DNA from 4 places in the Acetobacter ascendens genome. Region 3 is predicted to be linked to each of the others. Evidence: riboswitches for the same ligand, from Rfam matches in the RefSeq annotation. Region 3 holds a riboswitch; each other region holds the start of a gene.
What was found. Region 3 has a riboswitch for cobalamin ahead of A4S02_RS04930 (aromatic ring-hydroxylating oxygenase subunit alpha). Riboswitches for the same ligand answer to the same signal wherever they lie in the genome.
Positions count from the first base shown of each region.

Region 1 (2,199 bases), 930 kb from region 3:
CGAGCGCATCTGCATCCAGCAGATCTGTCTTGTTCAACACCACCAGATCTGCGGCGTTGATCTGATCTTCAAAAACCTCCGCCAATGGGTTGTCATGATCCAGGGAAGGATCTGCCGCACGCTGTTGAGCAATAGCTTCCGGATCATCTGCAAAACGACCCGCGGCGACTGCTGGTGCGTCCACTACAGTTATCACGCCATCTACAGTCATACGGTTACGCACCGTTGGCCAGCCAAAGGCCTTGAGCAGCGGTTTGGGCAGCGCCAAGCCAGATGTTTCAATCACCACATGTTCAGGCGGATCTGCCCGATCAAGCAGGGCTTCCATGGTTGGTAGAAAATCATCTGCTACCGTGCAGCACAGGCAGCCATTGGTCAGTTCAACAATGTCATCTTCCTTGCAACCTTCCACACCGCACCCGCGCAGGATTTCTCCATCAATGCCAAGAGAACCAAATTCGTTCACCACCACGGCAATGCGATGCCCTGCTGCACGCTGAAGCAGATTGCGCAAAAGGGTTGTTTTACCTGCCCCTAAAAAACCAGTGATAATGGTTACAGGCACGCGAGATGCAATTGTCATGAAGGCTCCTGTTCATCATAAAGTTGTGCGGGAACACGCCCCAGCACCATATTGGAAAGAGATGCCGGACGACGCGAAGGCATAACTGTTCCTCGCGCAGACTTTGCATAGAGTTGGGCATACGCCAGAATATCTTCTGCTTTTTCGGCACCCAGATGCCCTAATAACCATGTCCAACGCTCTGGCATGGCAATGGCTGCGGTGCATCCACGATCACAGGCGGCCAGGCACTGCACCTCACGCAACAAAACTGGAGCTTCTTGCCCAATAGTTTCTGCTTCCTGCACCAGAGCCTGCAAACGTGCATACAACTGGGCACCCGGCGGCTGATCCATAGCAGGCCCGCCACGCCGACATGTGACACACACATGCAAAACAGGATGATTCTGAGGTGACTTTTGAGAAGAATCGGATGCTTCGGCCATGCTGTATCCCTGAAATAACCGCCATTCTAAAAGAATAGCTGCCTGAAGGGGTGCAGTAACCCAGCGCCCCTACCTCAGAGATGGCAGGGGAAATATACCTTAAACGGTACATCTATGCCTGCCGGGCACCCCGCCAGCAGCAACGCTAGAACTTAATAAATAAGGCCTACCTGTGTACTTACGCATACAGGCACCGATGGCAGGTTTCCTGGCTTGTACCCACATATGCCCTAACCTATCGGCCAAAACATAAAACAGCGCTCCCTACCTTCCCAGCCTTCGTGCAGGCCAGTGGCATATTGGGCTAAACAGCCCATAAGGAACACCATGGGTAACTTACAGTTGCGGGGGCAGCGACGGCCTTACACCGTTCTTCCCTTTTCATCCCGTAAAGGACACCATCAGCCCACGCACAATGCGCACAAGCTGCCTTTGCTTTCAACCCGCAGTTTTTAGTCCTGCAATTTTAAGGTCTGCTGATCTGAAACAGGATTGAGGTTTCACGCTAATATTCCCGTGCTTTGCAGCTCTATTTCCATTATTGACGTGCAAAACAGCTATGATATATTCGTATGAATATACTTTATATGTCAAATATTCTTTCGCTAACTAATGAGGATTCCATGACCTCCCCACGCGTTCTGCCCATTCTGGATGAAACGCGTTTTTCAGACATGGCGCTTACCTTCCGCATCATGCGGTTAGCCACAGTCTGGCGTACACAACTGGATCGGGCCTTACGCCCGCATGGCATGACATTGGCCAGCATGCGCCCCATGGCTTATCTGATGATGATGCCCGATGGTGCCACGCAAAGTGATCTTGCCGCCGCCATGAATGTGGATTGCTCTGCACTGGTGCGTATTCTTGATTTGTTAGAAAAACAGAAGCTGATCACACGCCTGCAGGATACGCAGGACCGACGTGCCAAAAAACTTGTGCTCACTTCTGCGGGGCAGGAAAGATGCGCACTGTTCCATACCATTGCCGCACAACTTGAACAGAACGTTCGCCAGAACCTTACGGAAGATCAGGTACGTAGTTTAATTCATGATCTTTCCTGCATGCTGGAAACACATCATGAACGCTAGATCTGAGCAAAACAGTAACACGCTCTTTTCCTTTAGCTCTGTGTTGTCTCGCTGCTTACCAGCCTTTTTTTCTGATGAAGCCCAATGGAATACCTTTAAG
Region 1 covers NZ_CP015164.1:91,235-93,433, reverse strand. The annotation lists gene cobW (cobalamin biosynthesis protein CobW) at 1-583, opposite strand, end outside; gene A4S02_RS00485 (DUF1636 domain-containing protein) at 580-1,008, opposite strand; cobalamin riboswitch at 1,190-1,426, opposite strand; gene A4S02_RS00480 (MarR family winged helix-turn-helix transcriptional regulator) at 1,581-2,099, shown strand; gene A4S02_RS00475 (FUSC family protein) at 2,089-2,199, shown strand, end outside.
Region 1: linked by a shared signal. The riboswitch ahead of A4S02_RS00485 (DUF1636 domain-containing protein) and the one ahead of A4S02_RS04930 (aromatic ring-hydroxylating oxygenase subunit alpha) in region 3 are both predicted to bind cobalamin.

Region 2 (2,199 bases), 1.2 Mb from region 3:
GGCGCGTTGCGGCTGGCAGTTTTGTGCAGGCAACATTTTGCGCATGCAACCACAGTTTCCATTCGGCTTCATCTTCTTCCTGTAACAAGGGTGCACGTAGCAAATCTGCTGTTGTGCGCGGTTGACCACCCAGTTCTGTCAGGCAGATGGGGGCAGCCACCGGAAAAACATCTGGCCTGGCAATAATCATGCTGCGTGTGTTGCGTGGCTCTGCTAACGGAGCATCATCTCGCACATAGCCGATATGCGCATGATTATCTGTTTCCACACCGGTAACATGGAACGCCGTATTGGCATCTACTGGGCGCAACATAATTTCCAGTTGAGGATGCGCGCGCCGAAAAGTGGAAAGCCGTGGCAACAGCCAATGGTAAGCAAAACCATGCGCGCAGGTAATGGTAAGGGGGGGCGTATGGTTGCGAATATCTGCCGTAGCTGTGGCTAGTTCTTCCAATAGCGGAGTGATGCGGGAATAATAAGTGTGGCCTGCTAATGTAAGGGTTCCCGTTTCCTTATCTCGCAAGGGGGTGCCCAGAATATTTTCCAGATCCCGAATGTGGCGGCTGATAGCTGCGTGATCTACGCGCAATTCTGCGGCAGCCCGTCTGATACCGCCCGTGCGCGCAAATGCCGTAAAGGCATTGAGCATGGCAAGAGGTGGAATGCGGTATCGTTGGTCCATAAGTCGCCAGTCTGGGAAAAGTCTGGAGAGACAGGTGGGTTAAAATGGGGCCTCTGGCAAGAGTGATACGCGTATATTCAGGCAAAGATTGAAATATGAGACAAAAATAAGGTAAGGGTTGCGCCGTCTTGCAACGGTCCCGCGCAAGCGGGTTTGAAAGGGAATGCCGGAGGCTCCAGTGTTGGAACCAAGTCGGCAACTGCCCTCGCAACTGTAGGCGGAGAGCATATTACTCCTTGGCCGCATCACAGCGGCAGCCACTGGTGGCAACATCGGGAAGGCTGAGCAATATGCAATGACCCGCAAGTCAGGAGACCTGCCGTTGTTGTCTTGTTTAACCGCCGGGCGAGGGAACCGGAGGTGGATCATGTACTATGTTTACTCATCTGCTTTTAGCAGGTTTTTCCCGTAATCCCTTTGGTTGTTTTGCCTTCATGCTGCGCGGTGAAGTGTAGCAATGCCTTGTTTTACAAATAGAATTTGGAAGAAAGTCCCATATTCTCTGCCCTGTTTGCTTCTGGCCGGAGGGGTATTAGGCAACTTGCCCGCCTTAGCGCATAGTGAAGAGACACAGGCGGAGCAGGACCGTCGCCGTCTGGGCAATTCAGGGCCATTGATTGAGCAGATTGATCCGGCCACGGTGCGGGATTCCCAGCGTGCGGCAGAAGCGGCGGCGGCCGAGAAAAAGGGCGATGACACGCCAGACATGAGTGACCACCTGCTGGGCAACATGTGGGGGGCGCGGGATTGGATGGCCAAACACGGCATCAGCTTTGATATTCAAGAAGTGGATGAACTGTGGGGCAACGCCACAGGGGGCACGGCCTCAGGGGCTGATGGCGCCAGTGGCTCAGGCACCGGCCCAGCCTATGATGGGGTAACCATGCCCACCCTGACAGTGGATCTGGAAAAGCTGATCGGCCTGAAGGGCGGCACATTCAATGTTAGCGCCCTTCAGTTGCGTGGGCGCTCCATCTCGCAGGATCATCTGGCCAACTTCAACCCGGTCAGCGGGTTTGAGGCCGATCGCTCCACCCGTCTGTTTGAGCTGTGGTATCAACAGTCCTTTCTGGACGGCAAGCTGGATGTAAAGATCGGGCAGCAGGATCTGGATACCGAGTTCCTGATCAGTGATTACGGGGCATTGTATCTGAACTCCAACTTTGGTTGGCCCATGGCCCCATCGGTCAACCTGTATGCGGGTGGCCCATCCTGGCCGCTGTCTTCTCCCGCCATTCGTATCCGCTATCGTCCGTCAGACAAGTTCACCTTCATGTTTGCGGCAGCAGATGACAACCCACCGGGGAATCGCAACAACTCCTTTGGTATCCAGAACGGCGGCAACAGCGCAGACCCCACCAATCAGAACACTCATGATGAGGATGGGGCCAACTTCAACATGGGCACCGGTGCGCTACTGATTACCGAACTACAATATGCCCTCAACCCCAACCCGATGACATGTCACATGTCACCAAGGATCCCGGTCTGCCGGGCATCTACAAGCTGGGTGGGTA
Region 2 covers NZ_CP015164.1:2,699,458-2,701,656, forward strand. The annotation lists gene A4S02_RS13190 (LysR substrate-binding domain-containing protein) at 1-682, opposite strand, end outside; cobalamin riboswitch at 800-1,020, shown strand; partial or broken gene A4S02_RS13195 (carbohydrate porin) at 1,140-2,199, shown strand, end outside.
Region 2: linked by a shared signal. The riboswitch ahead of A4S02_RS13195 (carbohydrate porin) and the one ahead of A4S02_RS04930 (aromatic ring-hydroxylating oxygenase subunit alpha) in region 3 are both predicted to bind cobalamin.

Region 3 (2,199 bases):
CGCAATGCTGACCCCATGATGCGCCACAGCTTGTGCGGCCAGTTCCCGGCGCTGGGCTGGCCGCTTCATTTTTTTCCAAGGGCTTCCTTCAGGATATCCGTCTGCATGCTCAAATCCGCATACATGCGCTTCAGCCGACGGTTCTCCTCTTCCAAAGCCTTCATCTGACTGATCATCGAAGCATCCATGCCGCCATATTTCGCGCGCCACCGGTAAAACGTGGCGTTGCTAATCCCATGCTCCCGGCACAGGTCAGGAACCGGGACACCGCCCTCAGCCTGGCGGATCACACCCATGATCTGGGCGTCAGTAAAGCGATCACTCTTCATCAGAATCTCCTCAATTCTTACGCTGAGAAAATTCTCATTCAAAAGCCACTCTTTTTATGGGGGGATTACCATTGCACAAATTTGATATCAGCATTTCATCCTATTCTGTAATTCTGCTTTGCTCTTATCAAAAGATAAGTTACAAACTGCCTCACCAAAAACCACGATGGCCCCGCGCGAGCGGGTTAATAGGGAACACCGTCAGCATCTGGTCTTATCGTTTTTTTCAGATGCCTAGTCGGGGCTGCTCCCGCAACTGTAAGCGGTAGCCGCTGGTTCGTTCACGGATAACGTGAACCACTGTCTCCAAATGGAGATGGGAAGGTAGAGCCAAGCGGTTCTGATCCGCAAGCCAGGAGACCTGCCATCGTTCAGCCACCATACCGTCGGGCGGGATGTACCGAAGGTGGGGGAAGTTACTATGTCCAACTGCCTTACCTCGTATGCTGCAATATCTTCTACAGTCTGGTGCTTTGCCAGTTATCTGTGCAGGATAGTGTAAATAAACCCCTTTTTCCCCTGTCAGTACATCTATTCCAAAAGAGCATCATTTAGTGATGCGGCTTTGGATGACATTTGTCTGCTGATACGTACAGAACGGCAAGCATTATCAATTCTTATTGCCTTACTCTTTCGTTTCCAGCAGGCCTTAATGAATGGCCCAAACAATGCAAAATGGATTCCGCGCAGCCGGTTCAAACACCGTCGATCTCAAACAAACTGATTTAAGACGCGTCAAAAGTAATCCAAACTTCTGGTATCCTCTCGCATGGTCGCGCGAAGTAAAACGCGGAAAGGCCCTCGATGTTGTTTTTGCCGGGCATCATATTGTTATTGTCCGCCCGCTCACTGGGCTACCTTATGCCCTAGATGGACTTTGCCCTCATCGCCAAGTGCTCCTTGGTAAGGGAGACGTGCATAACAACCTCATCACCTGTATGGCGCATGGCATAACATTTAACCGCGAGGGACAATCTGTTGCACCAAACCCCCAGCCCGGAGCAACCTGCCTTAAGCTGAAAACATGGGCATGTCAGGAAAAAGGCGGCCTTCTTTTTGTGTTTATGGGAGACCAAACACTTGCCAACACCGTACCGTTGCCTAACTTTCCGCGGGTAAGCGACAGGCATTACCGGACGCGCCGTTTCGGACAGGTGGTGAATTGCCATTACAGTTTTATGCATGAAAACCTCATGGATATGAATCATCAAGTTTTGCACAGCAAACTTGTGGGCAAGATGAAACCGCGTTTTCTTGGCATGGAGAGTGGAGAAAATTTTGTTGAAGCGCGTTACACCTTTGCCAGAACAGGAGGCAAGCAGCCTATTAGTGAAGCACTGATTTATGGCCAAAGGCGGCGCGATGGCCGTGACTTTGCTTATCGTGATATCATGACCATTCGTACTCAATATCCTTATCAAACTCTCAGGATCGAAACGCAGGGCATTGATGAACCCGTTATGGAGCTATGGATTTCCTACGTTCCGCAAGATAGCGAAGAACTGACCAATCGTGTTTTTGGTTTGCTCTCTATCCGACGATTAAAAGTGCCCCTATTGCTAGATCTGGCATGGCCATTACTTATTGCTTTTACAGAACGTGTCTTTTTCGAAGATCGTGAAATTGTGGAGCTTGAGCAGCGCGCATGGAAAGATCTTGGCGGTGATCATAACGCCGAGGTTTTTCCGGTTATTCTGGCACTAAGGCAACTTTTGCGTGCACGAGGTATCTCGCCTGATACTGGAGGACTGAATCATGATACTCAAAAACGTGCATCTTCATAAAATGATTGCTCAAGGAAATTATTATACCCAACAAGGCTATCATCAATAAAAGCCATTGTACGTGCACCCCGGCCCATCGCCTGTTA
Region 3 covers NZ_CP015164.1:1,019,751-1,021,949, forward strand. The annotation lists one part of gene A4S02_RS04920 (IS3 family transposase) at 1-68, opposite strand, end outside; one part of gene A4S02_RS04920 (IS3 family transposase) at 68-329, opposite strand; cobalamin riboswitch at 480-712, shown strand; gene A4S02_RS04930 (aromatic ring-hydroxylating oxygenase subunit alpha) at 998-2,113, shown strand.

Region 4 (2,199 bases), 720 kb from region 3:
TCACGGGATCCTCAATCCCTTGCGTTTCAATACGCAGGCTCTGATAGGGATATTGTGTCCTGATGGTCATGACGTCCCGATAGGCAAAATCCCGACCATCACGGCGTCTCTGGCCGTAAATCAGCGCCTCACTCAAAGGCTGCTTGCCGCCCGTTCGTGCAAACGTTTAACGGGCCTCAACAAAATCATCTCCGTGATCCATTCCCAGAAACCGTGGCTTCATTTTGCCGACAAGTCGGCTATGCAGAACCTGGTGATTCATATCCATCAGGTTTTCATGCATGAAACTGTAATGACAGTTCACCACCTGGCGGAAGCGCCGCGTGCGGTAACGTCTGTCTCTCACCCTTGGAAAGTCAGGGAATGGGGTTTTGTCCGCAAGAGACTGATCCCCCATAAAAACAAAAATGAGCCCATCTTTTTCCCGGCAGGCCCAGGTCCTGAGACGCAGACATTGCGCTTCGGCAGAAACATTGGGCGAAACACATTGTCCGTCTCGGTTATATTTCAAACCATGAGCGATACAGCTTAGAAGATCACCATGGACCTCTCCTTTGGCGAGCAGAACCTGCCGATGGGCGCACAGGCCATCCAGAGCGTAAGGCACACCGCTTTTGGGACGCACGACGACGATATGCCGTCCTGCAAACCGGACATCGATTGCCTTTTCCCGTCCCAATTCACGGGACCAGGCGACAGGATACCAGAAGTCCGGATTGGTTCTGACTCGTCTTAAATCGATCTGTGCCGCGCACACTGAATGGTCTGAAATTTAGTGAAGCTCGTTTTCCATTGCCTCGGCATTTCAACTGGCTCAGCACAAAGCGAAACGAAGCAACACCCCGACATGGAGCATTGTGCCGTCTCTCACAGTTTCTCTGAGCAAGTGTACCCGTTACCAATACCGGACAGAATGGGTCATTGTCCGGTGACTGAATCTCAAGTTTCTAACGGATCAATGCTGTCTGCAGCACAAAAGCGTCATTCGTATATCGGCCACAAATGATGGGGTAAAAAACTCTGGCCTGAAAAGAGCCGTCGCCTGATTCATCAGGAACGACCGAGGCATGAGGCAGACAGGCATATATTCTCTCCTCTCTTCGGTCATCCCGCCCGACGGTTGGTGGCTGAGCAATGGCAGGTCTCCTGGCTCACGGATCATGGCCAACTGGTTCCAACCTTCCCGTCCCCTATGGGAACAGTGGTCCACGTTCAGGGCGAACGAACCAGCGGCATACCGCCTACAGTTGCGGGAGCAGCCTCCGACTTCGCGCCTGGACGGTCGTCTGACCAGTGCGTGACGGAGTTCCCTATTAACCCGCTTGCGCGGGACCATTGAAGCGTTTGCCTCTGTAACATGCCGCCAAACGCATCCAGCGTGCAAGCTGGAACATCATGGATGGGGCAGAAGGCAGATATCAGTTTTTCGCATGTAGAACATCCGTCTGACTCGCCAACACGCCGGAAAACAAGCGCCCCGTTGATAATGTCTCTGGCTTTATCTCCTCCGGGTAAGGCTTTGCTTCCATCAACCCATGAACGATATTTATGTTTTTATGAAATAAAATCATTTTTGTTCACTGTATCATTCGGGCATAAAGCAGACACCGCGCTTACCAGCACACATGATGATGACCACGACCTGAGAGAACTGGAAACGAAATTTGGGGCCATCTTGAATCCCCATAAATCAAATTCTGGTTTTTCGTGGTAAAAGAGATGCAGAGCCATAATGATTAAGGACTTTACATTCAGTATCAATCGACTTCGCTTTGATGAGAACTATCATCCATCCGATAAGACACGCCTCACGACCAATTTCGCCAATCTGGCGAGAGGGGAAAGCCGTCAGGAAAACCTGCGTAATGTCCTGCTGATGATTGACAATCGTTTCAATGATCTGGCCCATTGGGATAACCCCAATAGGGATCGCTATTCCGTCGAGCTTGAAATCATTTCCGTCGACATGGATATCGATTTTTCTGGCAAAAGCGACAGCTTTCCGCTGATCGAAGTTCTGAACACGACGATTGTCGATAAAAAAGCCAACAAGCGCATAGATGGTCTCGCAGGGAACAGTTTTTCCTCGTATGTGCGGGACTATGACTTCAGCGTGTTGCTACCGAAATATAACAAAGATAAGCCAGAATTTAGCGTTCCTGATAATTACGGGAACTTGCATGGAAATCTTTTTAAGAG
Region 4 covers NZ_CP015164.1:1,744,740-1,746,938, reverse strand. The annotation lists partial or broken gene A4S02_RS15105 (Rieske 2Fe-2S domain-containing protein) at 1-772, opposite strand, end outside; cobalamin riboswitch at 1,120-1,352, opposite strand; gene A4S02_RS08370 (DUF1852 domain-containing protein) at 1,733-2,199, shown strand, end outside.
Region 4: linked by a shared signal. The riboswitch ahead of A4S02_RS15105 (Rieske 2Fe-2S domain-containing protein) and the one ahead of A4S02_RS04930 (aromatic ring-hydroxylating oxygenase subunit alpha) in region 3 are both predicted to bind cobalamin.